One region of the Peptococcus simiae genome, then DNA from elsewhere that is predicted to be linked to it. Evidence: a T-box and tRNA genes for the amino acid it is inferred to sense, from the RefSeq annotation. Region 1 holds a T-box; the other holds one or more tRNA genes.
What was found. A T-box is a leader RNA that pairs with one kind of tRNA and senses whether it is charged. The one in region 1 lies ahead of ACKQTC_RS01780 (valine--tRNA ligase), so its partner is inferred to be a tRNA-Val.
Positions count from the first base shown of each region.

Region 2: it encodes a tRNA-Val, which carries the amino acid that the T-box ahead of ACKQTC_RS01780 (valine--tRNA ligase) is inferred to sense. The anticodon was not compared.

Region 1 covers NZ_JBJUVG010000002.1:68,868-79,107, reverse strand. Annotated here, with positions in the region: gene ACKQTC_RS01825 (PFL family protein) at 1-1,129, opposite strand, end outside; gene ACKQTC_RS01820 (ACT domain-containing protein) at 1,143-1,427, opposite strand; gene ACKQTC_RS01815 (CBS domain-containing protein) at 1,442-1,903, opposite strand; gene trxB (thioredoxin-disulfide reductase) at 2,058-3,290, opposite strand; gene ACKQTC_RS01805 (FeoA family protein) at 3,437-3,679, opposite strand; gene ACKQTC_RS01800 (PRC-barrel domain-containing protein) at 3,660-4,595, opposite strand; gene tatC (twin-arginine translocase subunit TatC) at 4,608-5,339, opposite strand; gene ACKQTC_RS01790 (twin-arginine translocase TatA/TatE family subunit) at 5,357-5,656, opposite strand; gene ACKQTC_RS01785 (twin-arginine translocase TatA/TatE family subunit) at 5,653-5,844, opposite strand; gene ACKQTC_RS01780 (valine--tRNA ligase) at 5,956-8,601, opposite strand; T-box leader at 8,638-8,835, opposite strand; gene ACKQTC_RS01775 (ECF transporter S component) at 8,874-9,479, opposite strand; gene secF (protein translocase subunit SecF) at 9,501-10,240, opposite strand, start outside.
Region 2 covers NZ_JBJUVG010000014.1:11,483-21,722, reverse strand. Annotated here, with positions in the region: gene ACKQTC_RS08185 (DegV family protein) at 1-597, opposite strand, end outside; gene ACKQTC_RS08180 (DAK2 domain-containing protein) at 614-2,266, opposite strand; gene ACKQTC_RS08175 (GNAT family N-acetyltransferase) at 2,401-3,555, opposite strand; gene ACKQTC_RS08170 (DUF2156 domain-containing protein) at 3,548-4,462, opposite strand; tRNA gene ACKQTC_RS08165 (tRNA-Val) at 4,631-4,704, opposite strand; gene ACKQTC_RS08160 (MurT ligase domain-containing protein) at 4,842-6,170, opposite strand; gene ACKQTC_RS08155 (lysophospholipid acyltransferase family protein) at 6,154-6,903, opposite strand; gene ACKQTC_RS08150 (glutamine--tRNA ligase/YqeY domain fusion protein) at 6,908-8,575, opposite strand; gene ppk1 (polyphosphate kinase 1) at 8,598-10,240, opposite strand, start outside.

The DNA.
Region 1 (10,240 bases):
CGCCAGGAATGGCGACCATATCAATGCCGACCGAGCAAACTGAGGTCATGGCCTCGAGCTTATCAAAAGATAAGGCCCCCTCTTCTGCTGCACGGATCATCCCGGCATCTTCACTGACCGGAATAAAGGCACCTGACAGGCCCCCTACATGGGAGCTGGCCATGGCACCGCCTTTTTTAACCGCGTCATTGAGCATGGCTAGGGCCGCTGTCGTCCCATGGGCCCCTACCCGTTCCAGGCCAATGGCTTCCAGGATATCCGCCACCGAATCACCGACCGCCGGCGTCGGCGCCAAGGACAAGTCAACAATCCCAAAGGGGACCCCCAGGCGGTCAGCTGCGACCCGCCCGACCATTTCGCCGCTGCGGGTAATCTTATAGGCCATCCGCTTAATGCGCTCAGCAATAGCATCAAAGCTCTCTTCTTCTCGATTCTGGAGGGCTGCCAGGACAACGCCCGGACCGCTAACCCCAACGCTTAAGACCGCTGCCCCTTCACCAATCCCGTGAAAGGCCCCGGCCATAAAGGGGTTATCTTCAACAGCGTTACAAAAGGCAACAAACTTGGCACAGCCCAAGGCTTCCCTATCCTTGGTCCGCTCAGCCGTTTCCTTGATAATATCGCCCAGGAAGGCCACTGCATCCATATTAATGCCGGCTTTGCTGGACCCTACATTGACTGAAGAGCAAACCAGGTCTGTCTCAGCCAAGGCTTCCGGAATGCTGGCAATGAGCTCCCGCTCAGCATCCGTCATCCCCTTTTGGACCAGGGCGGAAAAGCCCCCCAAAAAGTCCACACCGACGGTCTTGGCGGCACGGTCCAGGGCCTTGGCCAGGGCCACATAGTCCCGTTTATCACAGGCTTCGCCAATAATGGAGATTGGCGTTACAGACACCCTTTTATTGATAATGGGAATCCCATACTCAGCAGAAATCGCTTCACCAGTTTCCACTAAGTGTTCTGCATACCGGGTGATCTTGTCATAAATCCGGCGGGAAACATCATCCACATTTCTCGAGATACAGTCCCGCAAAGAAATACCCATGGTAATGGTGCGAATATCCAGGTTCTCCTCAGAGACCATATGGATGGTTTCAAAAATTTCTGTTGGGGTTAGGCTCAGTTTCATTGGTAGCTCCCATCTATACCCGGTGCATGAAGTTAAAAATATCTTCGTGCTGACAGGTAATTTGTGTTTTAGTTTCTTCAGCGATACCTTGCAAGGCCTCGTTTAAATCAGACAATTGGATGGTTGCTGAAGAAATATCGACGACCATAATCATAGAAAAAAAGCCGTCAATGATGGTCTGACTAATGTCCAGGATATTGACACTGTTTTTAGCGAGCTCCGTGGACACCCGGCTGATAATCCCCTGGTGGTCTTTGCCCACAACGGTAATAACCGCTTTAATGGTTTGCGTCTCCATGAATCCTCCCTAAATTAGGACAAGTGTTTCTGAACAATATAGCGGATAATATTCGACCGACTGATAACGCCAACGAGTTTGCCATCAGCTTCTACCGGTACTTTTTTGATTTTCTTCTTGCCGAGGATTCTTGCCACATCGTCAATGGCCTCGTCTTCATTGACGGTAATAGCCTTGGTTGTGGCCAATTCCATGACATTGATTTTAAGGAGGTCTTCCAGTTTTTGGTCGAAGCTTTCAATATCATACCAAACGGTGATAAAACTGGTCATATCAATAATACGAGGGTCTTGTTTGGCGATATATTTCATAATATCACCATCACTGATAAAGCCTACGATGGATTGGTTGTCATCAATAATAGGTAGCCCACTGGTCTTTTTATCGACAAGCACCCGCAGAACATCAGCAATAGTATCTTTTTCGTTAACCGTATAAACATCCGTTTCCATAATATTACGAATCGGTTCTGACATTGGTTTTCTCCCCTTTATTCAAGTAAAGCATAATTTTTACTTATAATACCGCATGTCGTCTCATTTGTCCAGTCTTAGCCTTTTATACACCTAATTTGAAGTAAATAAAACGAACACTCGCCCGAAAGCGAGTGTTTGTTTGGATATAAAATGATTATTTTAATTGGCTTGCAATGTCGCCGGCCAGGTCTAATTCGCCAGCCTTTTTACCATCTTTAATGATGATAACTGCAGCGTGTTTATTATCATTTAACTCAACACCGAACTTAGAAGCCAGGGTTTTCTTCCGGGTGTAGTCTGCTTCCATGGTCTTATAGTCTAAACCGGATTCAGCTACGACTTTGTCAACAGCATTGACTTTTTCCAAGCTGTCATCATAGTCCGGGGTCCAGAAGGAGAGTAAGAGCGGCTTGTCAGAGTTCATGATGTTTTCTTGAATATCTTTTTGCTCTTCAATGAACCGTTCAGCAGCGGTAGCAGCAGTAGCCCCATCACCGACAGCGGTTGCAATTTGCCGTAAATATTTGTCACGGACGTCACCGACAGCGTAAATCCCTTCTAGGTTAGTTTCCATCAGGTCGGTGGTCGGAATGTAGCCCCGGGAGCTGGTTTCAAGGCCGGTCCCTTCCAGGAAGGCCGTTTGCGGCACCAGGCCAACAAAGAAAAATACCCCTTGGCAAGCCAGGTCATTGATTTCACCAGTTTTAACATTTTTTACCTTAACGCCTTCAACACTGTCTTCACCATAAATGGCATCTAAAACAGAGTTCCATACGAAGTTCATTTTGGGGTGCTTAAAGGCCCGTTCAGCAGCTTGCTTGTTGCAGTCTAAGATACCTTCTTCGTGTAAAACGATAACGGTGATCTTTTCAGCAAACTTAGCGATGAACATACCTTCTTCAATGGCTTGGTCGCCGCTGCCGACAACAACAACGTGTTGGTCTTGGAAGAATTCAGCGTCACAGGTGGCGCAATAAGCAACGCCGTCACCGGTGAATTCTTTTTCACCGGGAATACCTAAAACGCGGGCTTCAGTCCCGGTTGCAATAATCACGGCTGGTGCTGTGTACTTATTTTTACGGGTTGTGAGGACCTTCATGTCATCACTAAAGTCAACGGTTTTAATGGTTTCTTTCGTAATGGTGCAGCCGAATTTTTCAGCATGGTCACGCATGATACCAGTGAGTTCAGGACCAGTGGTATCCGGGAAACCGGGATAGTTAACGATTTCGCGGGTGGTAAAGGCCCGGCCGCCAACGCTACCTTTTTCAATAATCAAGGTATTCATTTTTGCCCGGCCACCATAAATACCGGCTGCTAAACCAGCAGGACCGCCACCTAAGATGATTAAGTCATAATTTTTTTCTTCTAAGGGTTTTCTTGCCATTAAGCCTTCCTCCAAATTTAAAAATTTAAAAGATATAAAAAATATATGGATTATATTAACACTACTATTATAGCAGATAATTTTCTGAAAGCTAGCCATTACCCGACCTTACTAGTCGGTTTATTTATTGGATCAATCTATTTTTTTTATTGACTGGCACTGACCAGGGGGACCACCCGGATATGGTCACAAATTTCCTGGGGGACTTCCAGCTGGCCGGTGCCGATTTGGATAAGAGAGGCGACGGCCCGCTTCAAGACCACAACAGTCATCCCAACATGGGCGCCAATCTGCTCGAAAATTCCTTCGTTATCAATGGCAACAATTTCCCCTAGGGTCCCTTCCTGCAGTTCGGATAGGGTACAGGTCTTATTGGTCTTTAAGGTCATCTCGATTACGCTCCTCTTCATATACTGATGTAGCCATCCGGTAGAGCTCAGTTATTTTATCCGCTTGGATGATTTCCTTGATTACCCGAACGGTAATGGGCTCACCTGGGCCTATAATGGCCTGGCCTTCCTTATTATTAATCGACTGGGAAACGGTTTGGCCGCCCAGATCCTGCATAACCACCTCAACGTCCCGTTCATGCCGGTCCCGAGAGGTTTTTTCCATGACCTTGTCAAAGAGATCGCCCAACTGGCTGTTAATCTTACTGGTCACCCGGTTGAAGTCATTGATCATTTCATCGGTATTGGCATTTTTGACCCGGTCGCTTATTTTCCCACCGAGGTCATTTAACTGTTCACCTAAGCGGTTAAGAATTTCTTCTGACTTTTGCCCGCCAGCCCCTTCCTTGCTACCTTGGCCCAGCTTAAGGGCTTCCTGGTATAGGGCCGTATCTGCAGGGAGGAGGTCCATTTGCTCAGTATCGCCGGCAACGATTAGGGCATCCGTACCCAGCCGGCAGTCTTCCCGCATGGCAAGGGCCACCGGTTGCCCGGGTGCTTGTTCCAGCCGGCCACCGGTAACAAGGAGTTCTACGAGCTTGCCTTCTCCATCAATAGCGGCATCGATAATCTTTGCCAGTAAAATCCCCTTTTCATTAATAATGGGCAGGCCAATGAGGTCATGGCCCGCCAAGGCCCCTTCCTCTGCGATGTCATCAATAACAACCACGTCACCGGCATAGGCCTTTATCCCCGCCTGGGGAATAAAGCCCTGGTTGGATAAGGCCAGGCCAGTTAATGAAGGCTTGGCTTCATGGAATAACCAGCGGGACCGTCCATTTAACAGACGACCGGACCGAATATCAATGATATCTTTAGCCATTAGGGATAGAATACTATATTTTTTTGAAGGCATATTAGACCCCTCCTAGGATGCTTTTTTCCGGGCCGTCCTAGCTTCAACCACTTGGCAAATCCGAATGGATACCTCATAGAGGACCAGCATGGGCAAGGCCAAGAGCAGTTGACTGACCACATCCGGTGGTGTGAGGACAGCTGCCAAAAAGAGGATAATAATCACTACATACCGCCGCCATTTCTTGAGAGACTGAGCCTTGACCAGGCCGGCTTTAGCTAAAAGCCAGGCCAGCAAGGGCATCTCAAAAATCAGGCCAAAGGGCAGTAAAAAGCGGCCGACAAAGTCCAGGTAGTAGTTTGCTGTGATTTGGGGTTCAAAATTGCCCCCAAACTGGTAAAGCAAAATACCAAGTGCCGGCTTCAATACCAATATATACCCGAAAGCAAGGCCGGCTAAAAATAAGAGGGTGCCCACCAGGCTGGCTGTCAACACCAAAACCCGTTCATTTTTATAAAGGGCCGGCAGGATAAAAGAAAAAACCTGCCAAACAACAACCGGACTGGCCAGGACAAGCCCTGCCATGAGACTGACTTTAAAGTAGGCGATAAAGCCTTCAGAGACACCGATAAAAATCAGCTTCTGTCCCTCGGCCTGAATGGGTGCTGTCAGCCAGCCCATTAAGAGCTCCCGCCACAAGCCAAAGCAGAGTAAGCTGGTTAAGCCAACAGCTATGACGCTCACCAGAATAACACGGCGCAAGGCTTTAAAGTGCGCGGATAGCGGTAATTCCTTATCGGCCATTGGCTCCCTCACTTCCTTTACTGGTCCTTATCCTTTTTCTGTGTATCCGGCTCCTTGATAAGGTCCCGAATAAAGTCATGGCTGGCCTCTTGGCCGCGACGGACAGCGTCCATATCGCCCTTGATTTCATCCGGGTCCAGGCCATCCGTTAAATCATTTTTCAAATCATCGGTGACGCCATTGATGGTTTGGCGGAACTCCCTGACAACCCGGCCAAATTGGCGGGCCGTTTGTGGCGCCTTATCCGGCCCTAGGACCAGGACAGCTGCCAGCAAAATAAGGATTAATTCACCGAAACCGATTGCCCCAGAGATCATTTGCTTTCGTCCTTATGGTCTTGATCCTTGTCTTCCTCTGTACCGTCATGCTTACCATCTTGGGAAACTTCTTCTTTAAACTCCCGGACGGATTGCCCTAAAGACTTGCCTACACCCGACAGGCGCGACCCGCCAAAGACCACTAAGGCGACAACAATGACCAGGAGCAGTTCCATACTACTAATCATACCGGTTATCATTTTTTCACCTCACCTAAAAGTAGCAGCCTGGGCACACCTGCTCAGGTGTGCCGCTGCCAAGTTATTTTATCATATCACGAGACCGCTACTGCAACAAGATTATAAATTTCTCAGCATATCCAGCCGGTCTTCAACAGTTGTCAATTCACCCTTGTAGGTGGTCAGTTTTTCCCGTTCCTGGTCGACCACTTCAGCCGGGGCCTTGGTCACAAAGCCCTGGTTGTTTAGTTTTCCTTCCAGGCGCTTGATTTCTCCCTGGAGGCGTTTCTCTTCTTTTTCCATCCGGGCAATTTCCGTTTCCAGGTTCAGCAGCTCTTTAATGGGCAGTAAAATCTGGACAGACCCGGTCACTGCACTGACAGCCTGTTCGGTCAAGTCATTGTCTGCCCCGACCTTCACATCAGAGGCAAAGGCTAAAAGCTGGAAGGCTTCCTGCTGGTCTTCGAATAACTCCCGAAGGCCTGGGTCAGTAATGACCAGGTGGATGGGAGCCCGTTTACCGGTCGGTACATTCATATCATGGCGGAGGCCACGGACCGCCTTAACGGCATCCATCACCAGGGTCATGTCAGCTTCTGCCTGATCATCAAGCCAGGTCTCGATTTGAGGCCAGTCGGCAATCATGATACTTTCCCCCTCATGGGGCAACTGTTGCCAGATTTCTTCTGTGATAAAGGGCATAATCGGGTGCAGGAGTAGGAGGGCTTCTCTTAAGACAATCGCCGATGCCTGCTGGGCCTCCACTTGGGCCTCGAGGCCGTGTTTCCCATATAGACGGGGCTTGGCCAACTCAATATACCAGTCACAGAATTCATCCCAGATGAAGTCTGTAATCGCCCGGGTGGCTTCACCCAGTTCATAGTGGTCCAGGGATTCAGACACATGGACAGCGACCTTGGCCAGACGAGTCGCAATCCAGCGGTCATACAGGTGACGGGGCTGGAAGTCACCCTTGAGGACGGACTGGTCTTCCGGCTGGTTCATCAGAACAAAACGGGCAGCATTCCAAAGTTTATTGGTAAAGTTCCGGGAGGCTTCGATTTTTTCCTGGCGGTAACGGGTGTCGTTACCCGGCGTTGTCCCGGTAACCAGGGTCATCCGTAAGGCATCTGCCCCATAACGTTCGATTTCTTCCAGGGGATCAATGCCATTGCCCAGAGACTTACTCATTTTCCGCCCTTGGTCATCCAAGACCAGGCCATGGATTAGGACATCATCAAAGGGTTTCTGGCCAGTCAGTTCGTAGGCATCGAAAATCATCCGGGCCACCCAGAAGAAGATGATATCCCTACCGGTCACGAGGACACTGGTCGGATAGAACATGTCCAGGTCTGCGGTCTTCTCAGGCCAGCCTAAGACTTCGAAGGGCCATAAGCCTGAGCTAAACCAGGTATCCAGAACGTCCTCATCCTGGTGGAGCTTTTTAGACCCGCAGGTCGGGCAGGTATCAGGGTCATGGGCTTCACAAATAATATGCCCACATTCCTGGCAGGTCCAGACAGGAATCCGGTGCCCCCACCACAGTTGACGGGAGATGCACCAGTCCCGAATATTTTCCAGCCAGCTGGTATAAATTTTAGTGAACCGCTCCGGTACAAATTTAATGTCCCCATTGTAGGCCGCTTCCAGGGCCGGCTTCACCAATTTTTCCATGGCCACGAACCACTGTTTACTGACCCGGGGTTCAATGGCTGTATGGCAGCGATAGCAGTGGCCGACAGCGTTATCGTAGTCTTCCACCTTATGCAGGTACTTAGTCCCTTCCAGGTCCTGGATGATTTTTTTCCGGCAGTCAAACCGGTCCAGCCCTGCATAGGCCCCGGCCTTGTCAGTCATATAGCCTTTTGCGTCGATGACTTCGCAGAAAGGCAGGTTATGCCGTTGGCCAACAGCAAAGTCATTGACGTCATGGGAGGGGGTAATCTTTAGGGCCCCGGTCCCAAATTCTTTATCCACATAGTCATCGGCAATAATAGGAATGGCCCGGTCAGCCAGGGGAATCAGGACTTCCTGACCGATGAGCTGGCTAAAGCGGTCATCTTCGGGGTGAACGGCAATGGCTACGTCCCCAAAGATAGTCTCCGGCCGGGTCGTCGCAATGGTCACATGCTGGCTGCCGTCAGCGGTGTAATAATTCAAATAGTAGAGCTGGCCATGGTGGTCTTCGTGCTCCACTTCAATATCGGAAATCGTCGTTTCACAGTGAGGGCACCAGTTGACAATATAGTCCCCCTGGTAAATGAGTCCCTTATGGTAGAGGTCTGCAAAAGACTTGCGGACCGCATGGGTGCAGACATCATCCATGGTGAAGCGTTCCATGCTCCAGTCACAGGAGGAGCCCAGCTTCCGGATTTGCCGGGTGATGGCTTCACCATATTCATTTTTCCACTGCCAGCAGCGGTCAATGAAGGCCTCCCGGCCGATTTCATCCTTGCTGGAGCCTTCTTCCCGGAGTAGGCCTTCTACCTTGGCCTGGGTCGCAATACCGGCATGGTCTGTGCCCGGGACCCAGAGGGTGTTGTCCCCCTTGAGTCTATGATAACGGATTAAAATATCCTGCATGGTGTTATCCATGGCATGGCCCATGTGCAGCCGGCCGGTGACATTCGGCGGCGGCATAACGATGGTAAAGGGCGTCCTTTCTTCATCGCGGCTTGGTTTAAAATAACCGGCTTTTTCCCAAATATCATACCATTTTTCTTCAATAGCTGACGGATCATACGCTTTAGCGAGTTCTCTTGCCATAAATATCCCCTTTCATGTAAAAAAAGACAGCCATCCTAAAAGGACGACTGTCTGCGTGGTACCACCTTTTTTCGATCCGAAGATCCTCTATGTCGATAACGAGACAAACCGGAACTGTTCCCACAGTCCACCTCAAAAGCGACCTTCGAGCAGCTTTTCTTCCGGTACTTCCAGCACTTGCACCGGTCTCTGGTAAGTCAGTCCTGCCCTACTCCTCTTTTTCATCGGCATTCATTTTATTTTATAAAGTGTAACCGATTCCCGGTCATTGGTCAATAGCGCTTTAGCTGGTTGCCGATCCGGGCATATAGGATGCCTGCCACGGTCGTCACCAGGGCCCCCTTAACCAGGTTAAAGGGCAAAACACAAAGGACAATGAGGCCCTTCAGGTCAACGATATGCCCATTGAGGGCTGCACCGGCCTGGATATAGACCTCCAAGGGAACTTGGAGCAACTTGGCATACAGGGGCAGAAGCAGGAAGTAGTTCAACAATCCTGCTGCCAGCATAAGGAGCAGAACCCCAACCACCGACCCAACGACCAAACGTTTTTTTGACGGCTGGCCTTGCATCAACAAGACCGGCGGCAGGACCAGAACGCAACCTGTCAAGAAATTGGCCAGCTCACCAACGCCTGCAGTATAACTGCCTTTAATGAAAAAGATGATGAGGATTTTTAAGAGCTCAACACAAACAGCTGCCAGTGGTCCCATCATAAAGCCGGCAACCAGGACCGGCACTTCACTGAAGTCCATCCGGTAAAAATCAGGTGCCAAAAAGGGCAAGGGAAATTCAAAATACATGAGCACACTTGCGATGGAGGCCATAAGGGCCATCCGCACCAAGTTTTTCGTTGTGAAAAGCTGTGTTTTTTTCATATTTACGCTCTCAGCTATTTTTTAGAAGCGTTTACGCTTGCTGGCCATGGAGAAGTCATACCACATGGGGGCCGCAATCCCGATGGAAGAATAAGCCCCGGATGCAATACCGATAATCATGGCCAAGACAAAGTAGCGGGTCGTATCCCCACCAAATAAGAAGACTGCGATTAAGGGCAGCAGGGTACTGATGGAGGTCACCAGTGACCGGCGCAAGGTGGCGCTGATACTGTCATTGACCACATGGGCCAGGTCCTGCCTTTTGACCCGACCGAGATTTTCCCGAATCCGGTCAAAGATAACGATGGTATCGTTAATGGAATAACCGAAGATGGTCAAGATAGCCGCGACAAAGGTAACGTTCACTTCCCATTGGAAGATGGAGAAGAGCCCGATAGTAATAAACACGTCGTGGAAGAGGGAAATAATCCCGGTAATGGCAAACCGCCATTCGAAGCGGACGGTGATATAGGCAATCATGAGCACCATGGCAATAAAGAGTGCAATCAACCCCTTTTGCAGGATTTCCTGGCCAATGGTAGGGCCTACAGCTGTTGCCTGCAGAACTTCGGTTTTGCCGAGTTGGTCGCTGATGGTTTTGACGTATTCATTTTGCTTGTCCTGTTGCATGAACTGGGTCTTGATTTGGAAAGTCCCGTCTGCCAATTCTTGAATCTGATCGCCGCCATGGCCGGTCTTTTCTAAGGCTTGGCGAACATCGGCAATCTTAACCTGCTTATCGACACTGATGTGCAGGTTGG
Region 2 (10,240 bases), on a different contig from region 1:
GGAGATGGTCCCATCGGCCAAAATCAGGATGGGCTTAATATTTAAAATAGACCCAACCAGGTAACCAGCTTTGCCAATGCGGCCACCCTTTTCAAGATTATCCAGGGAATCAATTAAAAAATAGATCTTCAGTTGGCCAATCGCTTCTTCTAAAAAAGCGTCACAAGCCTCTACTGAAGCACCTGCCTTAATCCGCACAGCCAGTTCTTTTACCAAAAGGCCTAAGCCAATGGTCGCTGACCGGCTATCCCAAACCCGGACATCGGCGGCAGAAAATTCCTTGCCGATTAAGCGGGCGGCATTGACCGTTCCACTTAATTCTGATGCCAGGTGGATAGAGTAAATCACTGAGCAACCGGCATCAGCCAGCTGCTGGTAAGCGGCATTAAAGAGTTCCGGCTTGGGCAGGGAGGTTTTGGGCAGTTCTTGAAGGCTGGTCAGCTGTTCATAAAAGGATTCATTGGTTAAGTCTACCCGGTCCAGGTATTGTTTATCATTAAATGTAACAGTTAAGGGAACGACGCGGATATTGTACTTGGACGTAATTTCATCAGGTAGGTCGGCGGTACTATCCGTAACGATACCTATTTTTGTCATAGGCGGTCCCTCCTCTCTATTCAGCCGAAATAATGTAGGGATAAATATCTTGTCCGCCCTGGTAGGCTTCAAAGTCTATATCTGTATATTGGTCGGATAATTTTTCAATATACCGGTTGACCTCGTCTTCAGCGACCTCCGCCCCATAATACAGGGTAATGAGCTCAACATGATTGTCAGCCATTTTTTGGATGATGGCTTCGAGGGAGCTGCCAATTTGGTCCTCGGCGGCAATGATTTTGCCTTCCAGGATGGCTAAGAAGGCATCCTTTTTGATGTCAATGCCTTCAATAGAAGTATCACGGACAGCCGTTGTAATCTCACCGCTCAAAACATTGGCCAGGGCCTCTTCCATATCAGAGGCATTGTTGTCAATATCCTGCTCAGGCAAAAATTGCATTAAGGCCGCAAGGCCTTGGGGAAGGGTCCGGGAGGGAATCACTCGGACATCGCCATCAACCAGTTTGGCCGCCTGCTCCGCCGTCATGATAATATTTTTATTGTTAGGCAACAAGATGGTATGCTCTGCGGGATGGGCCTCCATGGCATCCAGGAAGTCCTGGGTGCTGGGGTTCATGGTCTGTCCCCCATGGATGACATGGCTGGCGCCTAGGCTCTTAAAAACTTCAGCCAGGCCGTCACCGGTGGCAACGGCAATCACTACATATTCACTGGTCTCTGGCGCCTGGGCCTTGCCCTTGGCCTGTAAGGCCCGGTTTTGTTCCCGCATGTTATTGATTTTAATATCGGTCAGTTCACCGAACTGGGAGGCAAAGGAGAAGACCGCTCCCAGGTCATTGGTGTGGATGTGGACCTTGACCAGGTCATCGGTGCCGACCACCAGCATGCAGTCCCCATAGCTGGTTAGGTAGTTTTTCAAGGCCTCAATGGGGCTTTCCGGGTGACTGCCGTCTGCCAGGACCAGAAACTCGGTACAATAGGGATAGATGATTTCGTTTAAGTCAGCAAAAAAGTGCTCAAAGGTATCCTCAAAATCATCCTCTACCACCGGTTCTTTTTCCACGATAACCGGAGAGGCGGCAGGTTTGCCCTGGAGGGCTGCCAGGAAGCCTTCGAAGATAAAGAGGAGCCCCTGCCCACCGGCATCAACGACGCCAGCTTGCTTGAGGACCGGCAGCAGGTCCGGGGTCCGGTTGAGGCTGGCATAGCCGGCCTGTAAGAAAAGGGATAGGGCCTCTTCGGCGCCCATATCCGGCTGGTAGGCCCGATTCAGGGCCTCACTGGCCTCCCGGACAACGGTTAAAACGGTCCCTTCCATGGGATTAGTCACCGCCTTGTAGGCGGCGTCAGCTCCCAGAGCAAAGGCCTGGACCAGGTCACTGACCTCGACTACAGTTTTACCCCTGAGCCCTTGGGAAATACCGGAAAGGATCTGCGACAAGATGACCCCGGAATTCCCCCGGGCCCCCATAAGGGCCCCATAAGCCATCTGGGCCGCCACATCCTCCACTTGAGTCTGGTCTGCACGTTCTTTCACAAATTTATCTGCAGACCGCATAGTCATAGACATATTGGTCCCTGTATCACCATCCGGCACCGGAAATACATTGAGCCGGTCTACATTTTCTCTTTTTTGTTCCAGCCAGTTTGCGGCGGAAGCTATCATTTCTATAAATTGATCGCCATTGATGGGCTTGTTGCTTGACATATTTGCCTCCTGAATCATCTGCTCCTTGAAAGGCATCTCATGAGCAGCGTTCTTGTAAACAATCATACTAAACTATAGCATAAAAAAGAACCCCTTGTCTATGCTGCCCCGCCCATCAACAGCCGGGTTATCCCCTAAAAATATTCATTGATGTAGGCCAGCGGACGACTGGGAAAGAGGGCGCCAAAGGCTGCAAAGGCCTCTGCATCCTTGATGTCACAGCCTTGTTTAAGCCGGCGCCGGTGGCCAAAAACCAAGTCGGACAAGGTTTCGGGCGTAACGGAAAAGTCCACCTCAGCCTGGTCAATGGGCTCGACCCGGTCGCCCTCCCAGCGCCAAAGGGAGATCCGCTTTAAGTGGCTATCCTTATAGGCAAAGGTCAGAGGGACTTCCGGCTCCTTTGAGGCAAAAAACGGCAGGCTGGCCGGGGATAAAAACCGCCACATCATAAAGGGTTCATAAGTAATATAATCCTTAGCCCCTGCCGGCTGGTCGATGACTGGCTCATCCAAGGGGGCCGACCAGGTGACCGTGCCCAGCTGGGACCGGTGGCCAGTCACATAGTGGTAAAGACCGGCCCTGGCCTGGTCTGACAGGTAGGCCATTTCCCGGATATAGAAGGTTTTTTCTTGCAGGCTATAGAGGAGGTAGCCCACCGGCTGGCCTTGGGCATAGGCCATGACCCCATAGCCCCCTTCTGCAGCTAAGTCATCTAAGAGGGCCTGCCAGCGCCGGCTATCCCTTTGGACGTAGAAGGCATAGTAGCGACCCTGCCAGGTGCTATAAACCCGGTCCAGGTCAGTGACTGGTGCTGCCTTTAAGGAAAACCGTTTAAAGGTCAGCTCTGCCTTCTGGCTATAGGCATATAAATCCCCCATAGGCACACTGATTTGCCCATGGTAGTTCATATAGCGAAAACCCAGGGGGGCATAAAAATTCCCCTCAAAGGGCATGAGTAAGAGTCCAGTGTAGGGCGACCGCTTGAGGGCTTCCTGCATGAGGGCCCCTACCGCCCCCCGTCCCCGGACTTCCGGGAAGGCATTGACTCCTACGATATAGGCCGTCTTCAATGATTGCGCCTTATTTTTCAGGGTCATGTCTATACACTGGAGGGAGGCCACCACCTGCCCGGCGGGCGAAGTGGCCACCAGGGTTTCTGAAAAGCGGTGGTAGGCCCGGAAATACCAATCGGTAAAGGCCTCTCCATCATTATGAAAGGAATAGCGCCAGAGCTCTTTTAAAAGCTCCCCATCCCGGGCTTCTGCCGGCCGAATTCCCCAGTTAATCATTTTTCCACACAGCCTTGTGCTTCATTAAAAGGTAGGCCGGGTAATAGGATTCTTTTGCATGACGCAAGCCTTCAAGACCCATATCCTCTTCCCGGTTGACATATTCAATGTCCGGCCAAAAGTGGTTCAGGTAGTCTTTATTGATGGCCCCGTACAGGCCCCGATAATCGGCAAAGGCCTTCTCAATATGGATAACCACCGTATTTTCATTGACCCGCTCACCCATGGTGAGGGCCACCATCTTACCATTAATCCGGATATAGCCCCCTGAATAGGCCAGCTCATCAATAGCCATGAGGGCATCGTAAATGGCCTCCCGTTCACAGAGCAAGCTGTCAGACAGGTTTCCATTCCGGTTTTGTTCACCATACCAGTATTCTAAGAATTCCAGCGCCTCCGGGACGTCCTCCTTGGTTAATTCGGCGAATCCATAGTCCGGATATTCCCGTAAAAAGGCGTTCAGGTGGTTTCTTTTTTTGCTATACTTCCGCCCCTTGAGCTGGCGCAGGTCTTCACCATTATATATGTAGTCGGCAATGTCTCGCTCTTCTTCAAAGGTAAACTGGGCCGGCCATAGGGCTTCCATCCGTTCCTTTTCGGCATCGGTAATCCCCCGGATGACAAAGTCTTTGCCGTCATCATGGAAGGATTCCGCCAAAGTCTCTACCGCATCCTTAAAGGACGCATCATCTTCCGTGTAGCCGTAAGGGGGTAAAATCCAGCTGCTTTCCCAAGCATTCGGTTGTACGACCAGGTGTCCCTCCACAACAGCCCACCGCACTGCATAACACCGCCGCCACATGTATAAGTTGGTAAAGGTGGTATCAGAAATTTGATTTTGTGTTTGGATAAAAAAATTATCGAGGATATCTTTATCAGAGAGCTCGATTTGCTTGAAACCTAACATGCTTCTCCTCTTTTCTTCTGTGTCTTAGTCCCTATCTGTATCACCGTTTCGGCCTTTTGGCAAACAAAAAAATGCCTATTGACAGCAGGTCCCTCCTGAAAAAGGCATTGGTAAAAACAGATAAAATGAAAAGCGGACTTCCGTCTCAACGAAAGTCCGCAAACTGAATGGGCGGTAATGGACTCGAACCATCGACCCCCTGCATGTCAAGCAGATACTCTAACCAACTGAGCTAACCGCCCGTACCAATCAGCATCTATTATTATATGGATTTACCAACCGTCTGTCAAGGTTTTACTTTCATTTTATAAATTTTTTCCTAAATTTTTAGGCCTAAAAGGAAAATACCGCCGCCCAAGCGGGCGACGGTAGAATAGCTTTATTGGATGTAGCCCTTGGCAACCAGCTCACGGCGGAGGTCAGCCAGGGCTGTAAAGGTCGGCAGAATGTGCACCTTTTCTGTTGGCAGTTGGGCCAAGGCCCGGCACAAGGCTTCATCACTGTCGCAAAGCTTCAGGTCTGCAGCCTTAGCACCTGCCCGGCTGAGCCGGTCTTGCAAAACGTCTGTCCGGCGGCCACCAAGGAGGATGGGCCGGTGGTCCGTTAACTGGAGCAGGCTTTCAAAGTCCGCTTCATTAACCCAGCTGGTGTCCACCCCGTCTGCCGGTAGGTCATTGAGCAGGATGGCCAGGGAAAAGGGATCCTTTTCCAGGGCCAGGAGCTGGACAATCTGGTTAAAGCCAACCGGGTTTTTGATCAGGTGGAGGGTCCCCTCCTTACCTTCAATATGGGCCACTTCCTGGCGACCGCTTAGGGGCACCACTTGGCGCAGGCCGGCGACAATGTCTTGGGCCTTAACCCCTAAATGACTGGCAGCGGCAAAGGCGGCCAGGGCATTATACAAGTTGTAAAAGCCCCCGGTATTGAGTTCAACCGTCGTCCCATTCACCACCCCAACAGCCCGGTGGGTGGTGACAGACGTCACATCCTCCAGGGTAAAATCCAGCTGGGGCCGGCTAAAGGCACAAGCCTCGCAGTGGTAATGCCCCAGGTTCCCATAGGTTCTTTCCGAATAGCTGAGCTTGGCCCCACAGGAAGGGCAGGTGTCATCTTCTTTTTCCGTACTGGGCTGGGGTAGGTCTTTGGCCAAGGTTGACCCATAATACCGGACCGGGTTATTGACCTTCAGCTGGGCAAAGGCCGGTAAATCCCCATTGGCAATGATGGTCGCTGTTGGTGCCAACCGGGCCCCCCGGCGTAAGTGGTCGAGGACCCCTTCAGTAGACCCATAGCGGTCAGCCTGGTCGCGGAAGATGTTGGTAAAAACGATTACTTCCGGCTGGACCGCTTCCGTAACATAGGGCAGGGTGGCTTCATCGACTTCCAAAACAGCAATCGGTTGTTCATTCTTTTTCAAGGTTAAAAAAGTAGAGGTAATCCCCTGGAGCATGTTGGCCCCACTGGCATTGGTTAAAACTTTAGGATACTTCTGTTCCAAGGCTTTAACCAACAGAGCTGTGGTCATCGTTTTACCATTAGTTCCGGTCACCACGACGGACCGGCAACCGGCGGCCAGGTCAGCCAACAGATTGGGCTCAATCGTTTGGGCAACCTTACCGGGCAGACTGCTGCCGTCCCGGCCGGCCATGGTTAAGACCTGCTTGGTCATTTGTCCACTTAATTTTGCTAAACTACTTCTTACTTTCATTGTCTTCCCCCTCGGCAAGTTGAGCTGTAATGGCTTGTCGACAGGCATCAGCGATTAGCTTGGTGTCATTACTTGCCATCAGCTCGTCTGAAATGGCCGGCAGAAAGGTAAGCCGCACCGTGCCCGGGGTAAAGGTCTTGATATCCCTAGGCATAATGCGCCAGCTGCCGTCCATTGCAAATGGTACCACAGGAGCGCCAGATTTGGTAGCAATTTTTAAGCTCCCGGCCTTAAAATCTCCAACTTTCCCCTGGTAGCTCCGGGTGCCTTCAGGGAAAACGACCAGGAGGTGGGCCGCTTTCTTGAGCATTTTTACCGCATTTAGAATGGCCTCAAGGCTTTTGCGGGATTCGCCCCGGGGGATGAAGATGGAGCCAATGCCGGCCGTCCAGCGACCAAAAATAGGGACCTCCCCCAGCTCTTGCTTGGCCAGAAAGCCCACTGGCCGGTTGACACTGGCCAGGACAATCGGAATGTCAAAAAAGCTTTGGTGGTTCCCAATTAAGACCACCGACCCCTCGTCAGGGATATGCTCCAAGCCCTCTACCTCTACCCGACAACCGGCCAGGCGGCAAATTTGGCCTGCAAAAGGCTGGGCCACACCATGAATCCGCTCCATGGCTTCCGAGAACTGGCCCTCTCTCTGTTTTTCAACAGCACGCAATAAGGGCCAGCGGGTGACCAGCACCAGCAAGGCCCAGGTATAGACAATAATCGCACGTAGATACCGCATGCGCTTAACCCTTAAACTTATCCCGCAGGCCAACTGTCAGGTTAAAGACAGGGGCCTCCGGCGTATGGTACTTCCGGTCGGCGCAATAGTAGCCCTTGCGCATAAATTGATAGGCCTGCCCAATGGGGGCTTCCGCCAGCCGGGGTTCGCACTTGCAACCCTTCAGGACTTCCAGGGAATCCTTGTTAAAGCGGTCCAGGATATCCGCGTCGGCGGCCTGGTCGGGGTCCATCAGGTCATCCAGCAGGTGGACTTCGGCATCAACGGCATGAGTGGCTTCTACCCAGTGCAGGGTCCCTTTGACCTTCCGGTCTGCATCGGGCATCCCGCTCTTGGTCATGGGGTCATAGCTGCAGAGGACTTCTGTAATTTCGCCGGTTTCCGGGTCTTTGACATAGTCCTCGCACTTGATGATATAGCCATACATCAACCGCACTTCTCCACCCGGTTTGAGCCGGTGGTACTTGCGGTTGGCCTCTTCGCGAAAGTCTTCCTGTTCAATATAGAGGTGCTTACCGAAGGGGATTTGATAGGTGCCCATGCTTTCGTCGTTAGGGTTCACGACCCCCTCTACCCATTCAATTTGATCTTCCGGGTAATTGGTCAGGGTGAGTTTCAAGGGATTTAAAACTGCCATGGCCCGGGGAGCCACCCGGTTTAAGTCTTCCCGCAGGCAGAAGGTCAGGTAGTTTTGCTCCACAATGCTGTTGGTTTTGGCCACACCAATCCGTTGGCAAAATTCTTTGAGGGCTGCCGGCGTATAACCCCGACGGCGGAGCCCGCTAATGGTCGGCAACCGGGGGTCATCCCAGCCATCAACCAACTGGGCGTCAACAAGGGCTTTCAAGCGACGCTTAGAGGTCATAGTGTTTTCAATTTCCAAGCGGGCAAATTCAATTTGCTGGGGTTTGCTCTTCAAGTGGGGGCTATCGGCCAGGTGGTCAATAAACCAGTTATATAAGGGCCGGTGGTCTTCAAATTCCAGCGTGCAAAGGGAATGGGTAATCCCTTCTATGGCGTCTTCCAGGGGGTGGGCATAATCATACATGGGGTAAATGCACCACTTGTCCCCGGTCCGATGGTGGCTGGCATGTAGAATCCGATAAATGGCCGGGTCCCGCATATTCATATTGGGAGAGGCCATATCGATCTTAGCCCGAAGGACCTTTTCCCCATCGGCAAAGGCCCCGTCCCGCATTTGCCGGAAAAGGCTAAGGTTTTCCTCGACAGACCGGTCTCTATAAGGGCTTTCAACCCCGGGCTCCGTCAAGGTACCCCGGTGCTTGTGCATCTCCTCTGCTGTTTGGTCATCGACATAGGCCAGGCCCTTTTCAATCAGGGATTCGGCCATGTCATAAAAGGCGTCAAAGTAGTCAGATGCAAACCGCACCTCACCATCCCAAACGGCCCCTAGCCAGGCCACGTCCCGCTGGATGCTTTCGACGTACTCATCCTCTTCCTTAATCGGGTTGGTATCGTCAAAGCGCAAAAAGCAGGTGCCGTCATATTTTTTAGCCAGGCCAAAGTTTAAGAAGATGGACTTGGCATGTCCAATATGAAGATAGCCATTGGGCTCCGGTGGAAAGCGGGTAGCAATAGCGTCCATCCCCGCTTCAAGGTCTGCGTCTATAATTTGTTCAATAAAATTCTTTGTGATGATCTGCTCTTCCATCTTGCACCTCTGTATGAAAAAATTACCGGTCGCCTTTAAACCAGGCCAAAAGCCGGCCTATAAATGTGTCCTGATGGCCACTGGCCGTATTTTTGCTGGTCGGCGGTTGGTATTGATTTGTCCTTTGTTTGAAGTAGGCATACTGCTCGTACTGGGAGTCAATGGCCCGTTCGTTTTGTCCCGGATAGAGCCGCTTGTAGCTGCCATCCGGTAGGGCCACCCGGGCTAAGACATTGTCTTCCGCTAAGATACTTAAGATATCCATTATAATCTTGCGGACATTCGGGTCGAGAATTTGCACCGCAACTTCCACCCGGTATAGGAGGTTCCTGGTCATCCAGTCGGCTGACCCGATAAAGATTTTCTCCCGGTCCCCATAGCCAAAAATATAAATCCGCGGGTGTTCCAGAAAGCGGCCAACCATACTCTTGACCTTGATGTTTTCCGTATAGCCTTCCACCCCGGCCCGCAGGCAGCAAATCCCCCGGACATAGAGGGTAATGTCTACCCCGGCCTGGGAAGCCCGGACCAGGGCCTCAATCATATCTTTATGGGAAAGGCCGTTTAGTTTTAAGATAATCCGAGCCGGCTTACCTGCTTGCGCGGCTGCAATTTCTTCATCAATAAAGTCTAAGAACCGGCTCTTCATTTGGAGCGGAGCCACCAGGAGGTACTGGCTAGAATCGACAAAGGCCCCCATTTGCAGGGTTTGGAAGACCCGGCTGACCTCTTCACCAATTTTTTGGTTCTGGGTGATGAGAGAAAAATCCGTATACTGCCGGGCGGTCTTTTCATTATAGTTCCCGGTCCCAATCTGGGTGATATACTGGACCTTCCGCCCTGTCCGGCGGGTGATGAGGCAAATCTTAGAATGGACCTTGTAGTTTTCCATCCCGTATAAAACGGAGCAGCCGGCCTCTTCCAACCGCTTGGACCAAACAATGTTGTGTTCCTCGTCAAAGCGGGCCTTGAGTTCTACTAAGACGATAACGGACTTGCCGTTTTCAGCGGCTTTGATGAGGGCCTGGGCCACCTTACTGCCACTGGCAATCCGATAGAGGGTAATCTTGATTGAGGTTACCTCCGGATCGACGGCTGCTTCATCAAGCAGGTCCAGGAAGCTCTTCATGGAATGATAAGGATAGGCGAGAAAAATATCGCCCTGGTCATCCAGTTTTTTAATAATGGAATCCCCAGGCTTAATGCCCGGCGGCATAATAGGCGGCATGGGTTTATAGTTCAGGGCCGGGTACTTTTCAGCCAACTCACCGGTCAGGTCGTAGACATGGCTCAGGGAGGCCGGTACCTGTTCGGCAATCATAACCGCCCGGGGCTCAATGTCTAACTTTTGCATCAGGTAGTCTTGGAGCTCTCGGGAAATGTGTTGGGATAATTGTAGGCGGACAGCCTGGGACCGTTTCCGCTTATTTAAAAGCTGTTCCATCTGTTGCCGCCAGTCAATATCCTGGTCATACAGGGCCTCTTCTACCTTCAAGTCCCCATTCCGGGTAATCCGGAAAACGAACCGTTCCTTAATTTTATCCCGCTTAAAGAGCTTATGGGCAAAGTGCATGATCAAGGGGGCCATGAGGACATACTTGTAGCCGGTCCGGCTTTCATTTTCAAAGATATGGTAGCGGCGGTAATTCTGATAAGAGACCGGCA